3 regions of the Undibacterium sp. Ji42W genome follow, and region 1 is predicted to be linked to each of the others. Evidence: predicted binding sites of a transcription regulator. Region 1 holds the regulator's gene; each other region holds the start of a gene.

Evidence for each region. Region 1 encodes sigma-54, which starts transcription at its own class of promoters, with help from an activator protein. Its sites were predicted from a motif close to TGGCANGNAANCTGCTTT; they were not measured.
Region 2: a site for sigma-54 is predicted at 8,428-8,445, ahead of adh (aldehyde dehydrogenase). Genes of this name have one in related genera too.
Region 3: a site for sigma-54 is predicted at 8,471-8,488, ahead of ACO0LG_RS03660 (ammonium transporter). Genes of this name have one in related genera too.

The regions. Positions count from the first base shown of each region.
Region 1 covers NZ_JBMPOV010000012.1:1,069-11,280, reverse strand. Annotated here, with positions in the region: gene ahcY (adenosylhomocysteinase) at 1-96, opposite strand, end outside; S-adenosyl-L-homocysteine riboswitch at 122-196, opposite strand; gene ACO0LG_RS23490 (GNAT family N-acetyltransferase) at 325-777, opposite strand; gene ACO0LG_RS23485 (adenine phosphoribosyltransferase) at 864-1,406, opposite strand; gene ACO0LG_RS23480 (monovalent cation:proton antiporter-2 (CPA2) family protein) at 1,439-3,421, opposite strand; gene ACO0LG_RS23475 (KpsF/GutQ family sugar-phosphate isomerase) at 3,535-4,575, shown strand; gene ACO0LG_RS23470 (KdsC family phosphatase) at 4,575-5,108, shown strand; gene lptC (LPS export ABC transporter periplasmic protein LptC) at 5,105-5,749, shown strand; gene ACO0LG_RS23460 (LptA/OstA family protein) at 5,770-6,333, shown strand; gene lptB (LPS export ABC transporter ATP-binding protein) at 6,335-7,090, shown strand; gene ACO0LG_RS23450 (RNA polymerase factor sigma-54) at 7,102-8,592, shown strand; gene hpf (ribosome hibernation-promoting factor, HPF/YfiA family) at 8,700-9,047, shown strand; gene ACO0LG_RS23440 (enoyl-CoA hydratase/isomerase family protein) at 9,854-10,212, shown strand, end outside.
Region 2 covers NZ_JBMPOV010000006.1:365,757-375,968, forward strand. Annotated here, with positions in the region: gene ACO0LG_RS15725 (esterase-like activity of phytase family protein) at 43-2,127, opposite strand; gene ACO0LG_RS15730 (hypothetical protein) at 2,291-3,136, shown strand; gene ACO0LG_RS15735 (UbiX family flavin prenyltransferase) at 3,148-3,738, opposite strand; gene grxD (Grx4 family monothiol glutaredoxin) at 3,746-4,057, opposite strand; gene ACO0LG_RS15745 (sigma-54-dependent Fis family transcriptional regulator) at 4,325-6,172, shown strand; gene ACO0LG_RS15750 (DUF779 domain-containing protein) at 6,173-6,562, opposite strand; gene adh (aldehyde dehydrogenase) at 6,850-8,370, opposite strand; gene ACO0LG_RS15760 (Tex family protein) at 8,826-10,212, opposite strand, start outside.
Region 3 covers NZ_JBMPOV010000002.1:66,553-76,764, reverse strand. Annotated here, with positions in the region: gene ACO0LG_RS03695 (MFS transporter) at 1-843, opposite strand, end outside; gene ACO0LG_RS03690 (aldehyde dehydrogenase (NADP(+))) at 983-2,560, opposite strand; gene kdgD (5-dehydro-4-deoxyglucarate dehydratase) at 2,585-3,496, opposite strand; gene ACO0LG_RS03680 (FadR/GntR family transcriptional regulator) at 3,719-4,492, opposite strand; gene ACO0LG_RS03675 (hypothetical protein) at 4,832-5,404, shown strand; gene ACO0LG_RS03670 (DUF2804 domain-containing protein) at 5,465-6,475, shown strand; gene ACO0LG_RS03665 (hypothetical protein) at 6,613-7,017, opposite strand; gene ACO0LG_RS03660 (ammonium transporter) at 7,014-8,288, opposite strand; gene ACO0LG_RS03655 (YHS domain-containing (seleno)protein) at 8,787-9,302, shown strand; gene ACO0LG_RS03650 (nitronate monooxygenase) at 9,373-10,212, opposite strand, start outside.

The DNA of each region.
Region 1 (10,212 bases):
GATTTCCTTGCGGCCCCAATCAGCGAGACTCAGGTCAGCAACGAAAAAATCTTGAGAAGTATTAGTAGTGGATGTGTTTGCTACGACGGCGTTCATCACGCCCTCCTTTCTAATGAAAAAAGTAACGTGAGCGCGGTTATGGATATCCCAAGCCTGGCAAAAACTCGTAGTTTTCGTCGCAACGCTCCTTGGAAGATTTGAAGTATAGCGCAGCTCTGGGCTTTGTGCAGATTTCTTGCTATTTGTAACGAATAAGTCTTACAAAGAAACTGGCCACCCTTTGCAGGGATTTGGCATTTAAGCAATCGTGAGTCTTTTATTTGATTACTTGAGTATTTTCTCAAAGCAAACAGCCTCTGTCCGTCCCGCATATTTACCAAAATTTGGAATCCGTACGTAGCCATGTTTCTCATAGAAAGTGACCGCACGCTGGTTGATGAGGCGGGTTTCCAGACGTAGACTCAGGTAACCAAATTCTTTGGCGGCAGCTTCAAGATGTGACAATACGGCAAGACCCACACCCGCTGCCTGTGCATACATACGCTTGACTTCAGCCACACCCTCGCTTATCGGACGAAAAGCGCCGCAACCCACGGCCTTGCCATCTTCATTGCGTGCCAGCACAAACAAGGCACCGGGCACGCGCACATCCTGCATGTCAAATGAAGAACGGCCACTGTCACCTGTGATGGCTGCCAGGCTGGCAGACAATTCATCCAGCAAAACAGCGGCCTCGGGCAAGGCTGGGTCAACGGTGGCTATATAAAACGAACTCATGTAGGTCAAGGCTTGTCACTTATATGTTTTTAACTTATATGTTTTTAACTTATATGTTTTTAACTTATATGTTTTTAACTCATATGTTAATGACCATCAAAATTACAGACAGTGAACAGCGGCAGGCCGCTCTCCTGGATGATCTTTGAGCCACCAAGCTCAGGCAAGTCAACAATGACAGCACCTTCCACTACTGTTGCGCCCAGGCGTTCCAGCAATTTCTTGCCTGCCATCATGGTGCCACCAGTAGCGATCAGATCATCGATCAACACTACGCGGTCACCTTGTTTACAGGCATCAGAATGCAGTTCTACCGTTGCGCTGCCATATTCAAGCTCGTATTGTTCAGATACGGTATGGAAAGGCAACTTGCCTTTCTTGCGGATAGGCACAAATCCCAGGTTCAGCTCATACGCCACCACAGAGCCGATGATGAAGCCGCGTGCATCCAGGCCAGCTACAACGTCAAGCTTTTCATCCATGTAGCGATGCACAAACATATCAATCAGCACACGGAATACTTTAGGATTTTGCAACAAGGGGGTAATGTCGCGGAACATCACGCCTGCTTGTGGCCAGTTTTCCACCGTGCGTATATGTTGTTTAATGTATTCAGCCGGATTCAACATCGAGCATGTCCTTCAAATTTAAAAATAACCCGCTATTTTAACAGCCGCTGCTCTGCTCTAGCGACTGCTTCGGAAGTTCCTCTGACAACGACCACGTCGCCATTCTGTAAAACGATGTCATCGCGCTGTTCCAGCCTGGTCTTGCCACGGCGGACAGTGTGGATATCGACTTCCAGCTCAGCCAGGTTGATCTCTGCCAGTTTCTGACCTAGCGCTTTGGCATTGTCGGTCAAGACAACGGTATGCAGGCGTATCTGCATGCTCTCAGGGCTGTCAGCGGCGTCACTGGCACCGTGGAAGAAGCCACGCAGCGATTCATAGCGCGCCTCACGCGCGACCTGCACCCTGTGTACCACGCGCCGCAAAGGCACACCAAGCATCACCAGCGCATGCGAAGCCAGCATCAGGCTGCCCTCCATGAGTTCTGGCACTACCTCAGTGGCACCGGCAGCCCTGAGCTTATCGAGATCAACATCATCATGACTGCGCACGATGACAGGCAGGCTGGGGTTCATCTCATTGACGAAATGCAAAACCTTGAGCGCGGATGCGGTGCTGGTATAGGTCACCACCAGTGCCGAGGCGCGGTTGACGCCCGCAGCCAGCAGGCTTTCACGCCGTGCCGCATCGCCATACGAGACATTCGCACCGGCAGTCTGCGCTTCCCGCACACGGTCGGGGTCAAGATCGAGGGCATGGTAATCAATATTTTCTTCAGACAGGATACGCGCCAGGCTCTGCCCGCTGCGACCAAAACCGGCAATGATCACATGCTTCTTGGTGGTCATGGTGCGGGCAGCGATCTGGGTCAGTGCCAGCGATTGCATCATCCATTCATTGGCAGAGAATTTCATGACGATGGCATCGGACTTGGACAGGATGAAGGGTGAAATCAGCATGGAAATCACCATGGACGCCAATATCAATTGCACCAGCATGGGATCAACCAGTTGCAAGCCACCTGCCTGGTTTAGCAAAACGAAACCAAATTCACCAGCCTGTGCCAGCCCCAGACCGGTACGCAAGGCAACGCTGGTGGAATTGCCAAATGCTCTTGCCAGCGCCGCGATCAGTACAAACTTCAGCAAGACTGGCCCTGTCAGCAGCAGCAGCACCAGCCAGAATTGCTCATACACCAGACGCACATTGAGCAACATGCCGACAGTAATAAAGAACAGCCCCAGCAAGACATCGCGGAAGGGTTTGATGTCTTCTTCCACCTGATGGCGGTATTCGGTTTCTGAGATCAGCATGCCAGCAACGAACGCACCCAGCGCCATCGATAAACCGGCTTTCTCGGTCAGCCAGGCCGCGCCAAGAGTAATGAACAAGAGGTTGAGCATGAACAGCTCTTGTGAGCGCCGCTTGACCACGATGTGGAACCAGGCGCGCATGAGTTTTTGCCCGACCACCAGCAGCAAGACCAGCACCACCGCCGCCTTGCCACTCGCCAGCGCCAGAGTTTTGCCAAGGTCCGGTGATTTTGACGCCAATGCTGGAACCAGGATCAGCAAAGGCACCACAGCCAGATCCTGAAACAGCAGCACGCTAATGATTTGCCTGCCATGCAGGCTTTCCAGTTCCAGTCTTTCTGTCAGCATTTTGGAGACGATGGCAGTTGAGGACATCGCCAATGCGCCACCAAGTGCGAATGAAGCTTCCCAACTGATCTGAAACATGCCTGGCAAAAAGCGGCTGGCTACCCAGCCAAATACCATGCTGGTCAGTATCGTGACCAGCACCTGTGCCATCCCCAGGCCAAATACGGCCTTACGCATGGCCATGAGTTTGGCAAGGGAAAATTCCAGCCCTATGGAGAACATCAGGAAGACCACGCCAAATTCGGCCAGTTCATGGGTTACTGCACCGTCTTCGGCCATACCAAAACCGTGTGGGCCGATGAAGATGCCAACCACCAGATAACCCAGCATGGGCGGCAGTTGCAGCATACGGAATGCGACCACGCCCAATACGGCAGCAGCCAGCAATAAAAGTGTGGTGTCCAGTCCTGTCATGTCGCCTATTATTGCCGATTTATCGGCTTGCTATCCTGCTTTTGGGCAAACATAATTCATTACGTTACAACTGGCAAAGTTTTTGCTTAGAGGATTTCGTTTATACTTCTGGCATGAATGAACTGAATACACATTTATCTTTTATACAACACCCCGCGACAGACGCGGCTGTCGCAGCACAGCGCGCCCTGAAACTGGCTTGTGAAACCCTGCAAATCGAGTCTGACGCCCTGCTTGCCCTGCAAAAACGCCTGGGTAATGGCGATGCCGCAGGATTTGCGCAGGCAGTCAGTATGTTGTTGGCATGCCACGGTAGGGTCGTGGTGTCTGGCATAGGCAAGTCTGGCCATATTGCCCGAAAAATATCGGCCACCTTTGCCTCGACGGGCACACCATCGTTTTTTGTCCATCCGGCTGAAGCTGCGCATGGCGACCTTGGCATGGTCACTTCGCAGGATGTGTTTATTGCCATCTCCTATTCTGGTGAAGCGTCTGAGTTGATGTCCATCCTGCCCATCATCAAGCGGCTGGGTGTGAAACTGATTGCCATGACGGGCAACCCGGAATCCAGCTTGGGCAAGCTGGCTGATATCCATCTGAACTTGCATGTAGACAAAGAAGCCTGCCCGCTGAATTTGGCACCGACTGCCAGCACCACAGTGACGTTGGCGCTGGGCGATGCCCTGGCGGTGGCGGTGCTGGATGCGCGTGGCTTTAGAGAAGAAGACTTTGCCCGCTCGCACCCCGGTGGCTCGCTTGGTCGCCGTCTGCTGACACACGTCAGAGACGTCATGCGCACCAACGAAGACATCCCGCAGGTTGGGCCAGAAACCAGCCTGAAAACTGCGCTGCTGGAAATCACCAAAAAAGGCATGGCGATGACTGCCGTAGTGGATGAACATCAAACGGTACTGGGCATTTTCACCGATGGTGACTTGCGCCGCCTGATGGATGGCACTCGCGACTTTACCCAGTTGCGCATTGCGGATGTCATGAACCACAGCCCACGCCGCATACGCCCGGAACAATTGGCTGTTGAAGCCGTCGAAGTCATGGAAACTTACCGCATCAACCAGTTGCTGGTCGCTGACGACAGCGGCAAACTGGTGGGTGCCTTGCATATCCATGACCTGACCAGAGCCAAGGTGATCTGATGAATAATCCTGTAGGTTCTGTAGAGAGAGCCAGTAAAGTCCGGCTCATGATTTTTGATGTGGACGGCATTCTGACCGACGGCAGCTTGTATTTCGGACCAGAAGGCGAAATGATGAAGTGTTTTAATGTGCTCGACGGGCAAGGCATCAAGCTCTTGCAACAGGCAGGCATCATCACGGCTATCATCAGCGCAAGGCAATCGGCCATCGTCAGCAAGCGTGCTGCTGATCTTGGCATCAGCCACGTCAGCCAGGGCATCCATGACAAGAAGAGTGCATTTCTTGAACTGCTGGCGAAGCTGGACATACCTGCGCAAGAATGCGGCTTTATTGGTGACGATGTCATTGATTTGCCAATACTGACACGGGTCGGTTTTGCAGCGAGCGTACCGAATGCCCATGCCGAAGTACAACAGCGCGTTCAATATATTACCAAGGCCAGTGGCGGCCAGGGGGCTGCGCGCGAAGTCTGCGACTTTATCCTGCGCGCCCAGGGCAAATATGAACAGGCTTTACAAGCATATCTGACATGAAACCCCAAATGACCATAGACCGCTTCCGCATCTGGCTGGCCGTGATATTGCTGGGCGTAATCACCATGGGCACTATCTGGGTCATGGAAGTCATACGCCGTCATGCAGATGATGAGCAAAACCGCACTTCTGCGAGGTCAGCGCCGGATTACTATGTGGAGAAATTCAATTTCATCCGGCTGTCGAACAATGGCAAGGCCAATTACCACATCACCGGTGACAGCCTGGTGCATTTGCCGCGGACTGACAATATAGAAATCAAGCACCCGCAGATCAACAGCTTTGACCAGGACAGGCCACCGCTGCACCTGCGTGCTGAACTCGCCGTTGTATCGCAAAAATCATCGCTGACCACGCCCAAGCGTGAGCATGACATGGTTCATCTGTATGACAATGTCAGCATGGAAAGACCCGAGGGTCTGAGTTCACAATTCGTGCGTGTGGAGTCTGATTATCTTTTGCTCTTGCCGGATGACGATATCGTTAAAACCGACAAACCGGTTTCAATCACGACCGGCAAACTGCATTCAACTGCAACTGGCATGATTGCCAATAATTCAACCCAAGGCCTGGAATTGCTGAGCAAGGTTTACATTCAACTCAAGAAACGTGAACCAGCTCCCAAAACCGGGAATAAATAAGCAAGAAAGCGACTATGCACATGATCAAAACATCATTTAGCGTCACACGCTTGATCAGCCTGGCCTGCCTGGGGCTAGCCTGTGTTTCTGCCAATGCAGAAAAAGCCGACAGCAACAAGGAAACCATCATCAAAGCAGGGTATGGCATCAGTGATGGCAAAGCCAGCGTCAGCAGATTATCCAAGGGCGTGTCCCTGGTGCGCGGCACCCTGACCGTCACTTCTGAGAGTGCTGTCGTGACCGAAGCCCCGAATGGCGATCAGTTTGTTGTTCTGACAGGTGGCAGTGGCCGCAAAGTCACCTTCCGCCAGAAACGCGATGGTGGCCCTGACTTGTGGGTTGATGGCGAAGCAGACCGCGCTGAATATAACCAGAGTACAGAAATCGTCAAATTCATTTCCAAGGCCAAGGTACGCTATCTCGAAGGCAAGCGCGTCACCCAGGAACAAGAAGGTGAATACTTGTCTTATGACAGCAAGAATGATGTTTTTGTTGGCACGAATTCAACGAGCGGCCAGCATGTGGATGGCTCAGGCAATATCACCATTACCTTGCAACCAAAACCAGAAAAACAGGCTAAATAAGATGACAGCACAGTCAAGCAGCACCTTGCTTGTCAAGGGCTTGCAAAAGCGTTACGGTGCGCGCCAGGTGGTGCGCGATGTATCACTGCTATTGAAAAGCGGTGAGGTAGTCGGTTTGCTAGGCCCGAATGGCGCAGGCAAGACTACTTCGTTTTACATGATCGTTGGCCTGGTGCCCTCAGACGCAGGAGACATCACGATTGATGATGTGAATATCTCGCAACTGCCTATCCATGAACGTGCCGTACTGGGTCTGTCTTACCTGCCGCAAGAGGCATCAGTGTTCCGCAAGCTGACGGTAGAAGACAATATCCGCGCTGTACTCGAATTGCAAAAAGACAGCGAAGGCAAGTATCTCGGTGCCAAGAAAATTGAGCAAAGGCTCAATGCCCTGCTGGCAGATTTACAGATAGAAAAAATACGCGAAAGCCAGGCGCTGTCACTGTCAGGTGGTGAGCGTCGCCGCGTCGAAATTGCCCGTGCACTGGCGACCAACCCACGCTTTGTCTTGCTGGATGAACCCTTTGCCGGTGTTGATCCTATCGCCGTCATCGAAATCCAGCGCATCGTGCGCTTCCTCAAGGAACGCGGCATAGGTGTGCTGATCACCGATCATAATGTGCGCGAAACCCTGGGCATCTGCGATCATGCCTACATCATCAATCAAGGAGCGGTACTTGCCAGCGGCAAGCCTGACGACATCATACAAAATGAATCTGTACGTCGCGTTTATCTCGGAGAACACTTCCGGATGTGACGGGAATCATCATGAAACAAAGCCTGCAACTACGTACCTCACAACATCTGGCCTTAACGCCGCAATTGCAGCAATCAATACGATTATTGCAGTTATCCACTTTGGAATTGCATCAGGAGCTGGAGACGCTGCTGACCGATAATCCCATGCTGGAACGCGTCGATGATCCCCTCGATCACGCCGTGCGCCTGCTGGCCGATGGTGCCATTAATACCAGCAGCACTTCTGCCGATGCGGGCATGGAAGCACCAGTGCCAAGAGACGACAGCGACAGGTCTGCCGACCCAGCCCCGGCTGATGCAGAAACCGTCGTCAGTAACGACAGCACCACCTCCAGCGAAGAAGACTGGGGCTTTGATGATGTGCAGCATGGCAGCAAATCTGGCGATGATGAAGATGGCCGCCCGCAGCTGGGTGCAGCCCATGTCACCCTGCGTGAGCACTTGCTGGAACAGATGCGCCTGAACCTGCGTGAACCGCGTGACCGCGCCCTGGTCGAGTTGATGATCGATGCGCTCGACAATAATGGTTACCTGACCGAAACATTAGATGAAATACATGCCAGTTTGCCACTGGAGTTGTTTGTAGAACCAGAAGAACTGGCTTTTGCCCTGAACATGCTGCAAAGCTTTGACCCGGCAGGTGTCGGTGCGCGCAGCCCGTCAGAATGCCTGGCCCTGCAAATCAAGCGCTTACCAAAAGTTGCTTTCGTCACACGCAGGCTGGCATTGCAAATTGTTGAAACACAACTGACTTTATTTGCACAAAGAGATTTCACCAAACTCAAGAAAATCCTCGACTGTGATGACGAAGATTTGCGCGATGCACAAACTGTGATCAGGATGTGCAAACCCAGACCTGGCATTGCTTTTGCTGCCGATGAATCTGATTATGTCGTGCCAGACGTGATCGTCAGAAAATCTACTAACGGCTGGCAAGTCATGTTGAATCAGGATGTCATGCCCAGGCTGCGGGTAAGCAGCATGTATGCCAACATCATGAAGCAAAACCGTGGCGAAGCTGGCATGGGCGCACAATTGCAAGAAGCCCGTTGGCTGATCAAGAATATGCGCCAGCGTTTTGAGACTATATTGCGCGTTGCACAAGCCATAGTCGAAAGGCAACGCAATTTTTTCACGCACGGTGCTGTTGCTATGCGACCCCTTGTTTTGCGCGAAATTGCTGATACACTAGGATTACACGAGAGCACTATCTCCCGTGTTACAACTCAAAAATACATGTTGACCCCACATGGCATGTTTGAGTTGAAGTACTTTTTCGGCAGCCATGTCGCGACGGAAACAGGGGGTGAAGCATCTTCCACCGCGATACGTGCACTCATCAAGCAGTTGATAGGAGCAGAAGACCAGAAAAGCCCACTCTCTGATAGCAAAATTGCAGACATGCTGGGTGAACAGGGCATGGTAATTGCCCGACGGACAGTTGCCAAATACCGTGAAGCCCTCAAAATCCCCCCAGTCAGTTTGCGTAAATCTTTGTAAGCAGTCCTTGTAATCACGGTTTGAATTGCTATATATGATTTAGCTCAAGGCAAATAAATGCTGAGAGCGTATCATTACAGCAAGCAACATCACTATAGGAGCACAGTATGAATCTCACCATCAGTGGACATCACGTCGAAGTAACTCCTGCAATTCGTGAATATGTACATACCAAACTAGAACGTATCAGGCGGCATTTCGACCAGGTCATTGATATCGCCGTCATCCTGACGGTGGACAAGCTCCGGGAAAAGGATAAACGACACAAAGCCGACATTAATCTGCATATCAGCGGTAAAGATATCCACGTTGAAAGTCTGGCGCATGATCTGTATGCGGCAATCGATGCACTGGTAGATAAACTTGATCGCCAGGTCATCAAGCACAAAGATAAAATGCAAGACCATCAGCACGACGCCATCAAGCACATACCTGATCCGGCATCGGCTTCATAAGACCCCAGTCCTTACCCTGACAGGGTTGTGGACATCCAAAACAAGGACGCTAAAGGCGTCCTTTTTGTTGGGTGCATGGTTTTGAGGTTAACAATTTACATCAATCAGTAACTGAATTACCCTGAGAAAATCCGCATACTTATTAACCGTCATTCTACCTGGCTAGCTCTCCAGCATAGATTTAGCTGAAATCCGCCTGGCTAGTGCGTTCGTAGCGTGAATGCCTTGCAACAATCCTGTACGCGTATTAACGTCATTCCAGCATGCTTTTGGCTGGAATCCAGCGGCGTTCGTCGTATGCCGTGGCGTTTTTTTACATGTGGCACTTTGACTAAAACGTTTGCTCTCCGTGGATACAAGCCGGGTCTCGGCCCGGCAGCCGAAATACTTTCTTTGCGTCGCCAAAGTAAGTATTCAAAGAAAGGCGACCCAGGCGTAGCCGCCCCTACGGGGTGCCCATTTGTGCAGTACAAAAAATGGGAAGATCCGAAACTCGCCTGCGGCCTTGCCCTTAGGAACATGCGCTTGCAAGCGCATGCCGTTACGCAGGCGTGCAGCATGCTGCACGAAACCCCTGCTACACCTCAAACAGCGGCTCTTCTTTTTCCATTTTCTGTACTGCACAAATGGCGGCTACACATGGGAACTGCGGAAAATCAAAAACAACATAAACCCCAAAGTCAAACCCAACGGCAACCACAACCAGTCCTTACGCTATTTCCTCATAAACATATACACCCCGTGACGCCCAGGCCCGACAAAGTTAAAATAGCAGCTTCATCCCCTACCCTGCATAGTCAACCACCATGAGCGAATTTGTACTTACCACCGTCAAGAACAATATAGGCTACATCACCCTAGACAGACCCAAAGCTTTGAACTCGCTGTCACTCGATATGGTAAGAGCGCTGACGACGACCTTGCTGGCCTGGCAGGATGATCAGAGCGTGCGTGCCGTGTTTATCCACAGCAGCAGCGAGAAAGCATTTTGTGCTGGTGGTGATATCCGTTTTTTCTATGATGTCGGCACGGCCACACCCAAAGGTGACTCCGCCCTGCTGGAAGATTTTTTCACGGAAGAGTATGCCTTAAATCATTTAATCCATTTCTACCCAAAACCCTATATCGCGCTGATGAATGGCGTGGTCATGGGGGGCGGCATGGG
Region 2 (10,212 bases), on a different contig from region 1:
GAATTCTATCATTCACAGCGGCTTTCTGTTGGTAAGACAGTATCAGGAAGGGATATTGAAGTCGGACAGTTTCTTGCTGAATTTGAACAGCCAGATGCGGTTAGGGCGTTCAGTATCTGCACCACGCGCTACGCGCATAGTATTGCCTGCAGTACAGCCCAGGGCACCAGTGGTCGTCGTCATGGCACCATTGGCATCAACCGTGCACTTGGTAACGTCAGCACCAACCACGATGGCGCCGCTAGGATCGACGATGACAGTCTTCATGCCAAAGTCATCATCATTCGTCAGTGCCAGGGTGTTTTCATCGACCAGGGCCAGACCTTCGGCTTTTTCTGCCAGCCAGCCAGCACTGTTCAAATCAAACAATTGTGTTTTCTTGAGCAAGACCACATCGGCATAATTCACACCATTGACTGCTGCACCTGTCATGCTGCTTTTTTCCAGGTCCGTGCCCATGTTGGCGATATCCGTCGCATTACTCGGCACCTGAACCAGCATCAGTTTGTTAAAGGCCTTGCCATTCGGGTCCGTGCCTTGTTCTATGACGATGAATTTGCCATTGCCCAGCGATACCATATCACCCAGTTTGGCATTGCCGGTTTTGCCTGACGTGTATTGCGTGCTGTCGATAGGGTAGGCATACAGTTTGGTTTTTTCTGTGACTGGGTCAAACTCTACCCAGCGGTTGAATTTGGCATAATCCTTGATGCTTTCACTGGTCGCTGCTGTCGCGCCTGGTGTGATGTAATTGGCCTTGCCATCGTCCAGCGGGCTTTGGATGAAACCATTCAATTTGCCGGTGGTTACTTCCAGCGACAGACCTTCCATACCGCGATTGGCACGGCGCTTCAACAAGACGGCAGGCAGATCGGCAGCACCAGTGCCTGGCTGGTATTTTTTCAGGATGATGCCGGTGGCAACATCAATCTTCAAAATGAAAGGACCGTATTCATCAGATACCCAAACTACACCGCGTGCTGCATCATAGACGATGGATTCAGTATCGAGGCCATAGTCGCTGAACGTGGTCTTGCTACTGGCATCAAATTTGGCGGCATCATTCAAAGGTACTTCGGCCGAAGAGCCCAACTTGCCCGGAGCGATAGACAGGCCGGATGCATTGATGGTACTGCTGAACTTGATCGGCGTGCTGGATTTCAGCACAGCGCCATCCTTGCCTATGCTGATCAGGCCAAAGGATGGCGTGAAGCTGGGGGACGGGAAGAATTTGGCGTCACTCGTGCCAGTAGCGCCAGGTGTTACTACTGAGTTAGGTACTTTGGGGCCATCGCCGTTAGGACCACGGTCGGTAATGCCATAAAATTCCAGTGAGCCATCAGCGGACTTGCCCTTGAAGGTCAGACCAGAACCATAGGATGGCAAAAAGCCCTTGGGGAAATCTGCCTTGACTGCGGCATTCGTGCCTTCATACGGTACAAAGAAATTATCCGCAGCCTGCACCTGATACCGTGTGATGCTGGCGCTGACCGTGCCCAGGGCATTGGTCTGGCTGACAGTATCGACGACAGGTGTACCGAGTTTGGATGCCATGGTATCTTCAAAATGTTCTCGTACCAGGGTGCGGCGGTCTGCATCCACGGTGAGTTTCTGGTAATTCGCTGGCAGCTTGGCCAAAGTTGCAGTCAGTGCCGTGTTGAAGTTGGCAGCAGTGGCATTGAAGTCCAGCGTCTGACCAGCGAGCGCAGTCTTTACTGTAGCAGGTATTTTGATACCTGTAGCAACATCATTGTCTTCATCCAGCAATTGCAGGAACAGTAGGCGGTTGACGACGCTGTCATCCTTGATGTTGCTGGAATTAGCCAGTGTCAATGGCGTGATTGTCGTTGCGCAAGAGGCCGAGCCCAGACCTATGCTGCCAACGGAAAACGCAACTGTGTCACCAGCATTGCAGCTAAAGCCGCCAGTGGCAGATGTGTTTTGCTTGGTGCCGCCAGCAACAGAATATTCAAGGCCATCAACTGCGGCATCCAGGAATATGCCATTGACCGGTGTAGGTGTGGCAGGGGTGGTGACGACAGAATTATTGCTGCTACCACCGCAGGCGCTCAGTAGCATGGCGGCAACCAGGCTACTGAGTATCAGGTTCTTGTTACTTTGCATCATTTGACAGGACCTCTTGAATAGATAAATTTGCGTGAAAATTCTTGCCCGCGAATTTACTATTGGCATGTGACGCACCAATGACACTATCGACAATGTCTGTCGTAATGCGAAGGTCACAATTGGCTTTTATAGTGTGCCCACCAAAATCCATGGAGCGCATATCATGATCAAGTCTGTCGTTCGTAACAGCATATTCAGTCTCGCTTTCAGCGTGCTGCTACCGCTGGGTCAGGCAGTCGCTGCCAGCAATATGGTGCCTGACTATGAAGTGAAGTTGCTGATGAACCCGAATGTGGTTCTGGATGCTGATCACAAACTCAAGAGCACAGTACTGAACACTTTCAATATGCCGATTTCTGTGACGAAGATGAATGTCGTGTTCTTGGACACTAATGCCAAAGATATTTATGGCAATACCTGGATAGCCCGCATACGCAAGACCGAAGGTGAAAGTGATTTTGAGCTGACTTACAAAAAGCGCTATGCCATCGACAATGGCAATATCACCGAGGCCCTGTATAAAGCCAATGCGGAAGGTTTTGATTCCACGGAAAAGAATGATGAAGCCCAGGTTGAATGGGGTTATCAAAAGAAAACCCTGAGTATTTCCAACAGCAAGACAGACAGCAAATCCGGTTATAGCGGCATGGACCTGCCATCGGCCAGTGACTCTCGCAGCCTGCTCAAAAAGAATATCCCTGGCAAGCTGAATAACTGGCTGTATAGCGGCTGGGGCAAATCCATGCTCGACAGTTCGCGCAAGTATGGCCCCATCCTTGCCAAGCGCTCAGTCGGCACCTGGAGCGGCTTGAAGCTGTATATCGAAGTCTGGCCTATCCTGAACCAGGCTGGTACAGGTACTGAGTACATCGTCGAAGCTTCTTTCAAGACCACGAGCGAAGCAACAGCTTCGGCCAAGCATGATGAATTGCAGGCTTATCTGATTTCGCGCGGATGGTTTGTGGCAGAAGATTCGCTGAAGACTCAACTCATCATGGATCGCTATTAAAAATCCCTAATTTAAGAATTCCTAATGCCTTGCCAGCGTGGCGTTAATGCATGTGGCAAGGCAAACATGTCGAGTACACGGCCAAGAGTATGATCGACCATCTCTTCTATGCTTTGCGGTCGGTGGTAAAAACCAGGCAGGGGTGGGAAGATGATGCCACCCATTTCTGTGACGGCTGTCATATTGCGCAAGTGCGCCAGGTTGAAGGGGGTTTCTCGCACCATTAAAATCAGGCGGCGGCGCTCTTTCAAGACTACGTCGGCAGCGCGGGTGATCAGGTTGTCGGACAAACCATGGGCCACGGCGGCCAGGGTTTTCATCGAGCAGGGCGCGATGACCATGCCATCAGACAAAAATGAGCCGCTGGCGATGCTGGCACCGACATCGCGCACATTATGGACGACATCAGCCAGAGCGTCGACATCCTTGCGCTTCAAGTTCATTTCCTGATGCAAGTTCAATACACCTGCCTCTGAAATCAGCAAATGACTTTCTACGCCAGAAATATTACGCAAGACTTGCAGCAGCCGCACACCATAGATGGCACCTGTTGCACCAGTAATGGCAACAATCAGGCGCTTGGGGGCTGCGACTTCAGTCATGCCTTGCTTAGTCTTTCAGCAAAGTCTGCAATTCGCCGCTGTCAAACATTTCATTCATGATGTCAGAACCACCAATGAATTCCCCTTTGACATACAACTGCGGTACGGTAGGCCAGTTGGAGAAGTCCTTGATGCCCTGGCGCACTTCCGGGTCTTCCAGCACATTCACGGTGACCATGTTTTGTACGCCGCAGGTCTTCAACAATTGAATCGCACGGCCAGAAAAGCCGCATTGCGGAAATTGGGCAGTACCCTTCATGAATAACACTACAGGGTTTGCAGTAACGGTTTCTTTGATCCAGCTTTGTACGTCGCTCATGGCTATCTTCCTAAATCAGTAATTATGACTAATACCAGCATTATAGTAGAAAGCCCCGTCCAGTGTCGCTTGGCTCTGCGGAGGTAAGCGCAGGTAAATTAATTTGCAGTTTCTGGCGCGATAATCTATTAGTGTTACATTAAGACCTTAGAGCCAAACAAATTGGCCATGTCTCTGGAGACCCGTATGCAAATGCGTGACACTGGAATTTCCTCTGGGCAAACGCCGCATGGTTCTGGCATAAGTCCTGCTTCATCTGCCCGCATGATGATAGAACAGGCACATGAACGCTCCGCCGCCTATGGCTTACCGCGCACGGCTACGCCTGACTATGGCCCGCTGGGCAAGACTGATCTCAAGACCTTGCTCGAGCAAAACCGGGTCTTGCATCAGCATGCCTTGCCCGTGATGGAAAATTTGTATGAGCAAATAATTAACACACACAATATGGTCATCCTGACCGATGTGAATGGGCTCATCATTCATACCCTGGGCGATGCGGATTTTCTGGAAAAAGCGGACAGGGTGGCTCTTAGCCCCGGCGTTGCCTGGTCAGAGCGCAGCAAGGGCACGAATGCCATAGGCACGGCCATTGCCGAAAAAACACCCACCATCGTCCATGCAGACCAGCATTATCTCGAAGCCAACAATTTTCTGACTTGCTCGGCCGCACCTATCTTTGATGTCATGGGCAATGTCATCGGTGTGCTGGATGTCACTGGTGACCAGCATAATTTCCACAAGCACACCATGGCACTGGTGCGCATGTCGGCGCAGATGATAGAAAACCAGTTATTTGCTTCTTCTTTTCAAGATGCCATCAAACTCAGCTTTCATAGCCGCCCGGAATTCCTGGGCACCCTGATGGAAGGCATCGCCTGTTTCGACAATGATGGCCGCTTTTTATCTGCCAGCCGCAGTGGCCTGTTCCAGCTGGGTTTGCCACTATCTGCCTTGCAGACGCATACCTTCAGCTCCCTGTTTGGTTTGCCTGTGTCAGCTTTGCATGAACACTATCGCACAGCGACACCGGGTTTGCTGACGTTGTGCCTGCATAATGGTGTGCGGGTGTATGCCAAAAGCCAGAGCCTCAAGCGCCCCTCAGCCTCCGCCAGGCATATACTGGACAATGCGCGTGAACCGCAGGCGGCAGAAATCAAATCCAAGCTATCGAGCCTGCATTATCTCGATACTGGCGATGAGCAACTTGCCCGCGCCATCGATAAACTCAAACGCGTCATAGGCCGTGATATTTCGATACTGGTGACGGGCGAGACTGGCACCGGCAAGGAATTGCTAGCCCAGGCGGTTCATAATGATTCACCGCGTAAATCAGGCCCTTTCGTCGCCGTGAATTGTGCGTCCATACCAGAAACCCTGATTGAATCAGAGTTATTCGGTTATGAAGACGGTGCATTCACCGGCGCACGCAAGAAGGGCAATATAGGCAAGATCTTGCAGGCGAATGGCGGCACGCTATTCCTCGATGAAATCGGTGACATGCCTTTGAATCTGCAAGCCCGCTTGCTGCGGGTTTTGCAGGAGCGTATGGTGACACCGTTGGGCAGCAGCAAATCCATCCCCGTCAATCTTGCCTTGATCTGCGCCACCAACCGCAACTTGCGCGAGATGATAGGTAAAGGCGAATTCCGCGATGACTTGTATTACCGCCTGAATGGTCTGGTAGTACGCCTGCCCCCTTTGCGTGAACGCACAGACCTCGATGTCGTCATCGCCAAAGTCTTGACGACTGAGAGCGAAGGCAGGCAATACAGGATAGCGCCTGGAGTTATGCAGTTGTTTCATGCCCATGGCTGGCCGGGGAACTTCCGCCAACTGACGAATCTCTTGCGCACAGCCATCGTCATGACGGATGCCGATATGGAAATCCGTCTCGAACATTTGCCTGAGGATTTTCTGGAAGACATGGACATGGCACTCGCGCCAACTGCAATGCCTTTGACTCAAACACCATTCAGCCTGGATGCATTGGAAATGGATGCCATACAACAGGCCCTGCAACAGTACCAAGGCAATGTATCTGCTGCTGCCAAGGCGCTGGGCGTGTCGCGCAATACGATATACCGCAAGCTGGCGGCTTTGAAGAGCGATTGATCAAGCCTGCGGGCCGTGCAACACGGTCGTCCCCAACAAATTATTTTCTTCATCCGTGAACAGGCGCGAGCGTGTCAGGAAGCGCTTACCCGTGCCATTGTCGAGGGAAAACATACCGCCCATGCCCGCCACCACATCAATGATCAACTGTGTGTGCCGCCAATATTCAAACTGATCACTGCCCATATAAAACGGTGTGCCATCCAGGTCACCCAGATATACGTCAGCATCGCCTATGCCATATTCATTCCTCGCGTAACACAGTGGTGAACTGCCATCACAGCAACCGCCGGACTGAAAAAATAATAGCGGGCCGTATTTTATTTGCAGTGCACTGATAAATTCCAGCGCAGCAGGTGTGGCGGTGACGCGAGCGGGTGCTTGGTTCATGTTTTTGTATAAGTCGTTTTACGTTAGGACCAAAAAGCTCACCACAGAGACACAGAGGCACAGATAAGTACAAGAGAAAACCTGAAAGAATGTATTTTCAATTTCGTCTCTGAGCTTCATTCTCAATTGAAACACAGGCAAATGATAGAAGAATTTCTCCAGTTTTTCTCTGTGGCGCAGCAGGGAATTCAAGTAGCATGCTACTTGCCTGCGGAACGAAGGCGGCATGCAGGCCGCCTTTCCTTCCTCCGTGTCTCTGTGTTGAGAGGTCTTGAACTTAATGATTACTAAAAGAACCCCATCGCGTTCGGGTTATAGCTCACCAACAGGTTTTTAGTCTGCTGATAGTGATCCAGCATCATCTTGTGATTTTCACGCCCTATACCGGATTGTTTATAACCGCCAAATGCCGCATGTGCCGGATACAGATGGTAGCAATTGGTCCAGACACGGCCCGCTTCGATGGCGCGGCCAACGCGGAAGGCGCGGGAGCCGTCACGGGTCCACAGGCCAGAACCCAGACCGTACAAGGTGTCGTTGGCAATTGATATCGCCTCTTCTTCATCCTTGAAGGTAGTGACGGAAACGACAGGTCCAAAGATTTCTTCCTGGAAGATGCGCATCTTGTTGTGACCCTGGAAGATAGTCGGCTTTACGTAATAACCCTTGGCCAGGTCACCATCCAGCATATTCCTTTCGCCACCTATCAAGAGCTGCGCGCCTTCTTGTTTGCCTATGTCCAGGTAAGACAGGATTTTTTCCAGTTGTTCCTGTGAAGCCTGCGCACCTATCATGGTGGTGCTGTCGAGCGGGTTACCCTGCTTGATGGCGGCAACGCGCTTGATGGCCCTCGCCATGAACTGGTCGTAGATAGATTCCTGTATCAGCACGCGCGAAGGGCAGGTGCAGACTTCGCCCTGGTTCAGCGCAAACATGGCAAAGCCTTCCAGGCATTTGTCGAAGAAGGCATCGTCCTGATCCATGACGTCGGCAAAGAAAATATTCGGTGATTTCCCACCCAGTTCCAGCGTGACAGGGATGATGTTTTGCGATGCATACTGCATGATCAGGCGGCCAGTGCCGGTTTCACCAGTGAAGGCAATTTTGGCAATGCGCTTGCTCGATGCCAGTGGCTTACCTGCTTCCAGGCCAAAGCCATTGACGATATTCAAGACGCCGGGTGGTAGCAGGTCCTTGATCAGATTGATCAACACCATGATGGATGCTGGGGTTTGCTCTGCCGGTTTCAGGACGATGCAATTGCCTGCTGCCAGTGCTGGTGCCATCTTCCATACTGCCATCAGAATAGGGAAATTCCATGGGATGATCTGGCCGACCACGCCCAGCGGTTCATGGAAGTGATAGGCATAAGTCTGGTCATCGATTTGCGCGACAGTGCCTTCCTGCGCCCGTATGCAACCGGCGAAATAGCGGAAGTGATCAATCGCCAGAGGAATATCCGCCGCCATGGTTTCTCGTATGGGCTTGCCGTTGTCTATGGTTTCTGCGGTGGCCAACAGGCTGAGATTGGCCTCCATGCGGTCTGCAATTTTATTCAGGATGTTCGAGCGCTCGGCAAGCGAGGTCTTGCCCCAGGCCTTCTTGGCGGCATGGGCAGCATCGAGCGCCAGTTCCACGTCTTCTGCGGTGGAACGCGCGACTTCGCAAAAAGCCTGGCCGATGACAGGGCTGATATTTTCGAAATATTCACCCTTGACCGGAGCCACAAATTTACCGCCTATGAAATTGTCGTAGCGTTTTGCGAAAGGATTGCTGATACCGAGTTTGCTGATGTCTGCCATGTTCATGATGGTCGTCTCCGTTGTTTATTAGATGGTGCGCATAAGCTGCGACACGGGGATCACAACGCAAACGGCGTGCCATGCTGGGAATGCTTTCCTGGTGGAAAAATAAAACAAACGCGGATTAGCTATAGAAAGAGTGCAGAGGGGAATTTATTGCTGGTACTGGTGATGGACTTGCTGGGAAGGGGGATATAGAAAATCCGGGTGTCACAATATTTCGCAACTCTGATCAGACTGTCACAATTTGGAACAGTCTGATAACTCCTTCCCCTTCAAGGGGAAGGCCGGGATGGGGATGGGTTTCTTTAGAAAAAAATTACTCACTGATCAATCGGACCCCATCCCCATCCTAGCCCATCCACCGCGCAGCTTGCAAGCTACTTAGATGTTATCGGCGCAAAGCATGCTTTGCGAAACCCCGATAACATCTCTTAGAAAGGGAGAGAATTAAAAATCACTTAGCCACGCAACTTCGCAAATGCCGCTGCCATCGCATTACCAGCAGGTGCCGGTGCCGGTGCCTGGGTTTGTGAGCGGTGTTGATTGAGGCGCTTGGCATCGTTACGGTCACCTCGCTGTTCAGGCTTGCTGCCAGCTACCGGCGCAGCATCCGTCAGGCGCATGGTCAGGGCGATACGCTGGCGTTTGACATCAACTTCCAGCACTTTCACCTTGACGACCTGGCCAGCCTTGACGACAGTATGCGGGTCCTTGACGAAGGTGTTGGACAGGGCAGAGATATGTACCAGGCCATCCTGATGCACACCAATATCAACGAAAGCGCCAAAGGCGGCAACGTTGGTGACTACGCCTTCCAAAATCATGTCTGGGCGCAAATCCTTGATTTCTTCCACGCCATCCTTGAAGGTGGCGGTAGTGAATTCTGGACGTGGGTCACGGCCTGGTTTTTCCAGCTCACCAATGATGTCGGTGATGGTCGGTACACCAAATTTTTCATCGGCGTATTTAGCTGGATTCAAAGATTTCAGCAAGCCAGAGTCGCCAATGACGCCCTTGACGTCCTTTTTGATGTCCGCCAGGATTTTTTCTACCAGCGGATAAGACTCAGGGTGGACTGCGGATGCATCAAGCGGGTTGCTGCCATTCATGATGCGCAAGAAACCGGCGGCTTGTTCGAATGTCTTGTCACCCAGGCGCGGTACTGCACGCAAGTCTGAACGCGAGTTGAACATGCCCTTGGCATCGCGGAAATTGACGATGCTTTGTGCCACGCTGGACGACAGTCCAGAGACACGCGCCAGCAAAGGTGCAGAAGCCGTATTCACATCGACACCAACCGCATTCACGCAATCTTCAACCACTGCATCGAGTGAGCGCGCCAGTTGTGACTGGCTGACGTCATGCTGGTACTGGCCTACACCGATGGACTTGGGATCAATTTTCACCAGCTCAGCCAGTGGGTCTTGCAGGCGGCGTGCAATTGACACTGCGCCACGGATGGACACATCCAGGTCAGGCAATTCTTTGGAAGCAAATTCAGAAGCGGAATACACCGATGCACCCGCTTCAGAGACAACGATCTTGGTCAGCTTGAGTTCAGGCTTGAGCTTGATCAAATCGCCTGCCAACTTGTCGGTTTCACGCGAAGCCGTGCCATTGCCGATGGAGATTAGCGAGACATTGTGTTTGGCCGCCAGTTGCGCCAATACATGCAGGGAACCGTCCCAGTCATTGCGGGGCTGATGCGGGTAGATCGTCGCGTATTCAACTACTTTACCTGTCGCATCAACGATCGCTACCTTGACGCCGGTGCGCAGGCCAGGATCGAGACCCATGGTGGCGCGTGGGCCAGCAGGGGCTGCAAGCAGCAGGGCTTTGAGGTTA
Region 3 (10,212 bases), on a different contig from region 1:
CAGGTATTTGGGCAGCCAGAACAAGAAGAACCACCACACGCCATCCGTCATGAACTTGCCAATGACAAATGCCCAGGTTTGTTTGTACGACAGCAGTTTTAACCATGATACTTTTTTGCCTGCATCATCAGTACTTGCTGTCGTCTGTGTTGTTTGCGTATCACTGCTATTGATGTAAGCGAGTTCTGCTGCTGACAGGTATTTTTGCTGTTCAGGTTTGTCATAGAACATGTTCCAGAAAATCATCCAGACAAAACCTATTGCACCAATGATGATGAAGGCAGCTTGCCAACCCCATTGCGCGGCAATCAAAGGTACAGTCAAAGGAGCCAGGATCGCACCGATGTTGGCTCCAGAATTAAAAATGCCAGTGGCGAAGGAACGCTCATGTTTGGGGAAATACTCTGCGGTGGCCTTTATCGCTGCCGGGAAGTTACCGGCTTCACCAATTGCCAGCACAGCGCGTGAAATCATGAAGCCTGCGACAGACACAGGAATTGCAGCGATGCCCAGAGCAGTCAATGCACTGACCATGCCTTCGCCCAGCATGATGGAATAGGCATGCATGACCGCGCCGACTGACCACACTGCGATGGCGATCAGGTAAGCTTTCTTGGTACCTATCTTGTCGATGAAACGGCCAGCCAGCAACATGGAAATGGCATACACAAACTGGAAAACCGCCGTGATATTGGCGTAGTCAGTATTGGTCCAGCCAAATTCCCTGGATAAATCGGGGGCTAATAAGCTGAGTACCTGGCGATCCAGGTAATTAACCGTAGTGGCAAAAAATAGCAGGGCACAAATAGTCCACCGGTATTTACCTATAGTTTGCTGGCTCATGCGAGCGTCTCCTGATTATAATTTTTATCGCCATGCCTGCACCTCTTTTGTGTGCTGTGTACATGTGCTTATTTTGCAGAACAGCCCGGGCATGCCCGGGCCATTCCAACTATCCAGCTTTTCAAGTCTTCAACTTTCGTTAAGCGAGAGTCAATTTTCCATCCATGATACGTGCAAGTTGCAGGGGATTGCTATCCTGCAGTGCCGTTGGCAATAAATCTGCCGGGAAGCCTTGGTAACAAACCGGGCGCAAGAAACGTTCAATCGCTGCGGCACCAACTGAAGTGCTGCGGCTATCCGAGGTTGCCGGGAAAGGGCCGCCATGTACCATCGCATGCGCCACTTCTACACCGGTAGGAAAGCCATTGAACAAGATGCGGCCAGCTTTTCTTTCCAGCACTGGCAGTAGCTTTCTGGCTTGTGCATGATCGTCAGCTACGGCATGCACTGTTGCTGTCAGTTGCCCTTCCAGTGATGAGGCCACTGCGATTACTTCATCAAAGTCCTTGCACAAGATGGCGATGGAAGAGGGGCCAAAAATTTCTTCCTGCAAGGCTGGTGTATTCAGGAAAGTAGTACCTGAACACACAGACAACATTGCTTGTGCTGCGCATGGGGACTCTGCCTGCTGGCCCTTGGCCACCAGTTGCAATTGCGCTATGTCAGCGAGATGTGTGGTGCCTTTGACATAGGCCTGGTGTATGCCAGGTGTCAGCATGGTCGCTGCATGCTTGTCTTCCAATGCCCTGGCGGCATCTTGCAAGAACTGACGTGCTACCGCACTTTCTATGGCGATCACCAGACCAGGGTTGGTGCAGAATTGGCCAGCACCCAATGCCAATGAATCAACAAAGTTTTTCGCCAGTGTCGTGGTTTGTGCAGTCAGTGCATGGTCCAGTAAAAATACCGGATTGATACTGCTCATCTCTGCGTAGACCGGGATAGGTTCTTTTCTCAGGCTGGCAGTTTTCACTAGTGCCAGACCGCCAGAACGTGAACCTGTGAAGCCCACTGCCTTGATGGACGGATGATCAACCAGTTGCTGTCCGACCTGGCTACCGGCACCTACCAGCATGGAAAATACACCTTCATGCAAGGCGCAATCTGCCACTGCTCTTTGTATGACACGGCCAACCAGTTCGGCTGTACCCAGATGGGCATTGTGTGCCTTGACGATGACCGGGCAACCAGCAGCCAGGGCAGATGCGGTATCGCCACCAGCGACAGAAAACGCCAGCGGGAAATTACTTGCACCAAACACAGCAACCGGGCCCAGGGCGATGTTTTGCAAGCGCAAATCCGGACGTGGTGGTGCGCGTTCTGGCAGGGCGCTATCTATAGTCGCATCCAGCCAGTTTCCATCGCGTACTACCTTGGCAAACAGGCGCAATTGATTGACGGTACGGCCACGTTCACCTTCGAGGCGGGCGACGGGCAAGCCGGTTTCCTGTGCTGCACGTTCTATCAGTACGGGGCCCAGATCCATGATGCCTGTGGCTATCGCTTCAAGGAAACGTGCCCGCAGTTCCAGGCTGGTGGTGCGGTAGCTGTCAAACGCCTGTTCAGCCAGCAGGCAAGCCTGCTCAACTTCATCTTTTGTGGCGAAGCCAAAGACAGGCTCGATTTCCTGATTGGTGGATGGGTCTATGGCTTTGACATTACCTGCCAAACCAAAAACCACTTTTTTACCGATCAGCATTTGCCCGGTGATTTGCATTCTGTACTCCCTTTGCTTCTGAATTTATTGTGGACCTTGCGCCAAAATCAATTTGTGCAACATGGCATCTTCTTCCTCTGTCAGGTCGGTCAGCGGTGCGCGGACCGGGCCGGCGCTATGGCCAACCAGACGTGCACCTGCTTTGACGATACTTACTGCATAACCAGCTTTGCGGTTACGGATTTCGAGGTAAGGCAGGAAGAACTGGTCAAGCAGGCGATTCGATGTGGCATGGTCATCTGCTGCAATGGCGTGGTAAAAGTCCATCGCCAGTTTTGGTACGAAGTTGAATACGGCGGAAGAATAAACCGGTGTACCCAGTGCCTTATAAGCTGCTGCATAGACTTCAGCAGTAGGCAGGCCACCGAGGTAACTGAAACGGTCACCCATACGACGCCAGATTGATACCATCAATTCAATATCGCCTATGCCGTCCTTGAAGCCGATCAGGTTAGGGCAGCGCGCTGCCAGTTTTTCCAAAGAATCAGCGGTCAGGCGGGAATTGCCACGGTTGTACACCACAACGCCAAATTTAACCGAAGCGCAGACTTCTTCTACGTGACGGATCAGGCCGTCCTGGCTGGCTTCAGTCAGGTAATGTGGCAACAACAAGATGCCGTGTGCGCCCAGGCGCTCTGCTTCCTGTGCATAGGCAATCGCCTGGCGGGTAGGACCACCGGCACCAGCGAGGATAGGCACCTTGCCACGGCAAGTGTCTACCGCAGTCTTGATGATGTCGGAATATTCACTGCCAGTCAGCGAGAAAAATTCACCCGTGCCACCTGCCGCAAACAAGGCACTGGCACCATAGGGCGCCAGCCATTCGAGACGCTCTGCATAAGTCTTGGCATTGAAGTCGCCAGCCGCGTCAAAGTCAGTCAAAGGAAAAGACAGCAGGCCAGAGGACAGGATTTGTTTTAGTTCTTGAGGATGCATGGTAGCTCCGGAAATGGAAACCTGGAATGCGTCGTGGCCAGGTTTGATCGTGTTTTAAAAAAGTAAGTGCTAAGTAATTGTTTTTGCGTCGTTGCTTAAATAAGTCATACGTCATCGTACAACTTAAAACAAGAGAAGACAAGCATACTTTTAAAAAAGTGAATTGCCCAAGGGGTTAAATTGAAATTTCAACTGAAACTCCTGCTGAGATTTCATTTGCGCTTATGCTGCGGGCGCCTCTATACGCTGTTGTGCCTGACGCAATCTTTCCCTGCTATTGCTCAGGTGAGTACGCATGGCGGCACGGGCTGCTTCCGGGTCTTTGCGCTGGATGGCGAGATAGATATCCTCATGCTCGCGGTTGACTCTTTCCAGGTAACTGGCACTTGAGTTATTACTATTGCTACCCTCAAGCGTCAGCATGGCAGATTTCAATCTGGCGCGCGGGATAATGGTGGTGCCCAGGTTGCTGAGAATGTCAACAAAATAGCGGTTGCCGGTGGATTGCGCAATCAACAGGTGAAAGCGCACGTCGGCATTCACAGATGCGTTTTCCTCCGTCTTGTTCGCCAGGATATCTTCCAATGCCTTGCCCAGCGCCAATGCCTGTTCTTCAGTGCGGCGTGAGGCGGCCAGCCAGGCAGCCTCGGTTTCCAGGCTGATCCTGAGTTCCAGTATATCCAGCACATCCCTGACGGTGACAATGGCTTCGCGCAACATGCCTGTGCTGGCAGCCTGGCTGGGCTCAAGGATGAAGGTACCTATGCCATGGCGGGTTTGTACCAGCCCTGCAGCCTGCAAATGCGATATGGCTTCGCGCACCACAGTGCGGCTGACATCGTAAAGATTCATGATGGCAGACTCGGTCGGCAGCTTTTCACCCGGCTTCAGGATGCCGTTCTTGATGTTATTGCTGATACTTTCTACCAGCCCCTGGGACAGGCTTTTATGCCGTCTTTTGGTGGGTAGAGCGTTGGCGTAGTCTTGAGTTTCCATGAAGCGGGTATTGTAATGATGGCAAAGGGCAACAAATAAAGAGTAAAAATAAAGCGTCAATAGCGATGATTTGATTTTAACTTAAAAAATCCACATATGGTTGTATGATAACGCATGACAAAATTGTCTATATGTCTTAAATCAAGCTTGCAGATATTCCTAATAGTATGCACCTGGTAACAAGCGGTTTAACAGGCGTTACTTGCAAGCGACACCGGCTTCGCGTTTTCATGAAATACGCAGGCATGACATTTGTCACTGGCAAGTCCTGACACTTTGCTCTGATGTGGCTGGCTCTGTTTCGACATACTGGCAGCAATTCAACAAGGAGTGTCCATCATGTCTGCAATCAACCCTGCCGTATTTTCTTCTTATGCTGCCCGTGCCAAGGGTGCGATGTTCTTTTCGGTCTTTGGCGCTGCCTGGATGGTGTTATGGAATCAGCGCGCCATGCAAGGCAAAGGACTGGTCTATCTGCTTATCGCCATTTTTGGACTGACCCTGGCCGGGCTGGCAGTGCAGTGTCATCGGCAGTACAAGGTTTATGCCGACGACCATAGCCCGGCAGCGCAAAGAGCAGGGCGTCTGTTCTATGTGATTAATGCAGCTCAGTGGATCATCATTCTGGTAGGCGGAAATGCGCTGGTAAACAGGGGGCTGGCGGAGTGGATCACACCATTCGCCATGCTGGTCATTGGCCTGCACTTCCTGCCTTTGTCCAAAGTATTTAATGTGCCAAGTCATTTCTGGTTTGGGCTGGTGATGAGTGTGTTTGCTGCCACCTATCCCTTTGTGTTTGCTCTCGGTGCGGCAGATCCTTATGGCTGTCTGGGGGCGGGCTTGCTGTTGTGGGGTTATGCCTTGTTGAAACTCATGGGTATCCCGGCAGTCCAGAATATGAATGCAATTTGAAATAGACCCTCTAATTGATTTGCTGCAGAATCGCTGGCATATAAAAACAATGAAGACACCATGCCAGTAAATTTTCTGCCGCCTGCACCAGCGCATGTCCTGCATCCTGATGGTCAGGTACGATGTGGCAAATATGCCGGTGCACCAACAATCATAGACTGGTCGGCACTGGCCGGATCATACAGGCGCGGCAGATTGTGGGAAGCCTTGCACCATAAGCACTGGCATTATGTGGCGCTGGCGACAGAAGAAATATTCTGCGGCATCGCCATCGTCGATGTGGGCTGGACCAACACCGCCTTTGCCTATGTGTTTGACCGGCTGGCAGGCAAGCTCATCGCCAGTTATTCTCAAGATGGTTTGCCAGGTCTGACAGCAACACTAAATGCGCATCCTGCGGAACAGGCCAGTTCCGCATTCCGGTTTTTAAGTAACAGCATACGCTTTCAGCATCTGCCAGCCAGCGGGTGCTATGAATTGCAATTGCATTGCGGAGCATTCAATATCACTGCCATGCTGGATGCAAAAGCGGCTGCACCTTGCTTGCTGGCAGTGGGAGAGGTACAAGGTGGCACTGTGCATGCGACCGTTAAATCTGCGGGTATGCAATTGAGTGGCGAAGTAGGTGTTGGCAGTCGCAGCTTCAATCTGCAGAATGGCACGGGCAGTTATGATCATAGCAATGGATTCCTGGCTCGCGAAACAGAGTGGCGTTGGGCATCAGCACATGCGCTGGACATGGGTTTCAATTTGCAAGCCGGATATTTTTCCAGCCATGAAAATGCGTTATGGCTGGATGGGCAACTCATTTCGCTGGGGGCTGCACAGTTTGACTTTGATGCCTCTCAGGCCTTGGCTGACTGGCATATATACACCGATGATGGTTTGCTGGACTTGCATTTTCATCCCGAAGGTTTTCGCGCAGAAAATAAAAACCTTATCATCGCCAGTAGCCGTTATCTGCAGCCAGTAGGTGTCTTCAGCGGCTGGGTCAGGGCGAGCCTGGATGTGCCCAAGCGGCAGATAGAAAAACTTGTGGGTGTGACAGAAGACCATTACTCCAAATGGTAATGAATGGTAATGAATGGTAGTGAATGGTAGTGAATGGTAGTGAATGGTAGTGAATGGTAACGATTGAGTGCTGGCTGGTGAGGCAAACGCATCTCACGCTATTGATGAAATGCGTTCTGGCTTCACTGGATAAAAATCTAGCGCAAGCGACCTATATAGGTTTGATCGACCATGGCATTATGATCAAGCACGGGCGCGGGTATCTTGGTCATATCCGGCATGGTGCTTTCGTCCAGCTTGTTGCTGACCTGCTTTCTGATCGCCAGTCTGTTGAGTAAAGGACTGGGCGGTGGTGGCGTGACGAACAAGCCATCTTCGCCAAAATAAAGGTCATCCAGCTTTTGGCAGATGTCATGCAAATCCTGATTCGGTAATTCCAGCGCCATGTCCAGTATGGCACGGCAATAGCCAGGATTGATACGCATGTATTCTATGTCCGTCACCCGGCCATTTTGCCGCCGTAAAATCACATGCAGTCTTGCCATGAGGGCGAAAGCAAGATTATCCGCCATGGCATTCTGTATCAGGCTACTGGTACTCATAAGATATGCTCCCCGTGAAGTTCAAGATCAAGTCCTTCTCTTTCCTGCTCAGTGGTAACGCGCAAGCCAACGGTCACTTTGATCAGCCACAAAATAAGGGCTGTCACTGCACCGGAATAAATTACAGTGACGATGACACCAAAGGCCTGGGTCGCCAGGCTGCCATCGGCCCCGCCTATGCTTTTCAGTGCGAAGACACCCGTCAGCAAGGCACCGACGATGCCACCTATGGCATGCACGCCAAATACATCGAGTGAATCATCATAGCCACCCATGGATTTGAGGGAAGTCGCACCCCAATAGCAGGCCACATCGGCGACTGCACCGATCACCAGTGCGCCTGTCAAATCGACAAAACCAGACGCAGGCGTAATCGCCACCAGTCCAGCGACAGCGCCCGAGACGATGCCTAGCACTGATGGTTTGCCGCGGCGCAGCCATTCCACGAACATCCAGGCCAGTGCAGACATCGCTGTAGCCACCTGTGTCACCAGCATCGCCAGGCCGGCGCGTCCATCTGCTGCACCGGCAGAACCGGCATTAAAACCAAACCAGCCCACCCACAGCAATGACGCACCAATAGCAGTCAGCAATAAATTATGCGGTGGCATGGGTTCCCTGCCAAAACCCAGGCGCGGCCCGATGATCAGTGCGGCCACCAGGCCAGATACACCAGCATTGATATGCACGACAGTACCACCGGCAAAATCCAGCACGCCGCGCGCTGCCAGCCAGCCTGCCGGTTCCCACACCCAGTGCGCGACTGGCACGTACACCAGCAATGACCACAGCGTGATGAATAGCAGCAAGGCAGAAAATTTCATGCGTTCGGCAAAGGCACCAGTGATCAGGGCGGGGGTGATGATGGCGAAGGTCATCTGGAACATCAGGAATACGCTTTCCGGTATCGTCGGTGCCAGTTGATGCACGCTGAGTTGCCCGGCTTCTTTCAGAAAGCGCACGCCATGCAGCATGAACCGGTCCATGCTACCCAGAAAAGGCGAGCCCGCAGTGAACACCAGGCTGTAACCCAGCACCACCCACAACACCGTGACGATGCAGGTGGTCGCCAGACTATGCGCCATCGTGCCCAGGGCATTTTTCTTGCGCACCATGCCGGTGTAGAACAGGGCCAGGCCGGGGATGGTCATCAGCAATACCAGTGCGGTTGATGTCAGCATCCAGGCGGTGTCGCCAGCGCTGATTTTGTCAGCAGCGATCATGCCCGGTTTGGTCATGGCGGGGGGAGCTATCACAGCAATTGCAGGCATAGTTGTAACTGGAGTTGCTGCACTCGTTGATGCAGTTGCGGGAGATTCTGTCTGTGCATAGCAAGTGCCGTTGCAAAGCAAGAGACTGAAAGAAAGGGAGAACAATAAGCTGGAGAGCACGCGTATTTTCATCAAGCTAGCCTTTTAAAAAACATCGTCAATGACACACAAGCATGTGCATTGCAGCATTTTCCATGCCATGGCTAATACCAGTCGATTTGATGCGGCTGAGAGCTATTAAAGGGAAATATATTGCTTGTGATACTAGTGACAGCACGTACATGCACCAAAATGTAAGCAAATATTTCTGCCTGGCATGAGTTTGCACGCAGGGAGTGCCTAAGCAGATTTCTTTACAATTATTCCATTTGGAGGAATAATGAATTCAATAATATGGATATTCTTTACATGGATGAAGTGAATTAAAGTGCCTGTCATTCGCTGAGCATGCGCAAGGCGAATTCCAAATCCGGTATAAACCATGTAAAGGAACACGTTATGTTACTCACATCCATGTCACGCACATCCAGCAGCATTGCCAACACTCTGGTTAGCAAAATCAAATTCATTTTCTTGACAGCAGTAGCCGCATTGTCCCTGGCAGCAGTGCCAGGCATCAGCGCGGCTGATACAGTTGCCAATAGTGTCATAGGTGCACGGGGCTACGATCTCACGACTTTCTTTACCAGCGAAAAACCAGCTCATGGCACCGGTCATCATGTCGCGACTATCGACGGTGTTGATTACCTGTTCACCAGCGAAGAAAACAAAAAAACTTTCCTGGCGAATCCGGAGAAATACCTGCCAGCCTTTGGTGGCTACTGCGCTTACGGCGCTTCCATAGGCAAGAAATTTGTTGCTGACCCGGACGTGTATGACATCGTCGATAACAAACTTTACTTCAATCTCGACACCAAGATCCGTGCGATCTGGGCCAAGGACATTGCAGGCAATATCGATCTTGCAAAAACCAACTGGAAAACCATCGCCAGCAAGAAGCCTTCTGAACTCTGATTGCCTGCACATATGAAAACGCCGCTTTGCCCAAAGGCTAAAGCGGCGTTTTTGTATTCAGAGCAGTGATTTACACTGGCAAGGCAATCTGGTGATCAACACTGAATTGATAATCTCGGAACACATGTTCAGCACTCAGCAATTCATAAGTGCCATCCGGCAGTTTGCGGGTCGTGTCTTTCAGACGGTAGGTCATTTGCCCACAAGTCCAGCAATTGAAATTGCGCATATGGGTGCACAGGCAAGTCTTGTCCATGACCGAGACTTTCTTGGCATCAGGATGTGCCGCTACTTCACGGTTATAAGACGTGATGTAGGCACAGTTGCCATTGCCATCGAGCAGATAACCATAAGATTCACAACCCGGGCGTATGCCATCGCCAATGGCAGGCGTGTTCTTCAGCATGCGCATGGGGTAGCCGGTAGGCGAGATATGATTGACTTCGATATCGTCTTCGCTGGCCTTGAAATATTCCTGCTTGACGCTGGCAGGCAAACCGCATTCGTTAGTGACAGTAAAACGGGTCGCTACCTGTACACCAGCAGCACCATTTTCCATGAACGATACCGCATCGCTGCCTGTGAAAATACCACCAGCAGCAATCAGCGGGATGTCCAGGTTTTCAGCTTTGAGGTACTGGACGATCTCACTAATGATGGTTTGCAGATCATATTCAGCCCAGTCCATGCCAAAACCCAGATGGCCGCCCGCCAGCGGTCCTTCAACGATGACGTAATCCGGCAGGCGGTTCAGGCGGGAATTCTTGCGCAGGAATAACTGCAGCGCACGTACAGAAGAAACAATGATGCCCAGTTTGGCATCGCGGAAGCGTGGATGATCAGCGATCAGGCCAAAGGAACCCAGATGCAGGCCGGCACTCATGGTGATGCCATCAATACCGGCATCGAG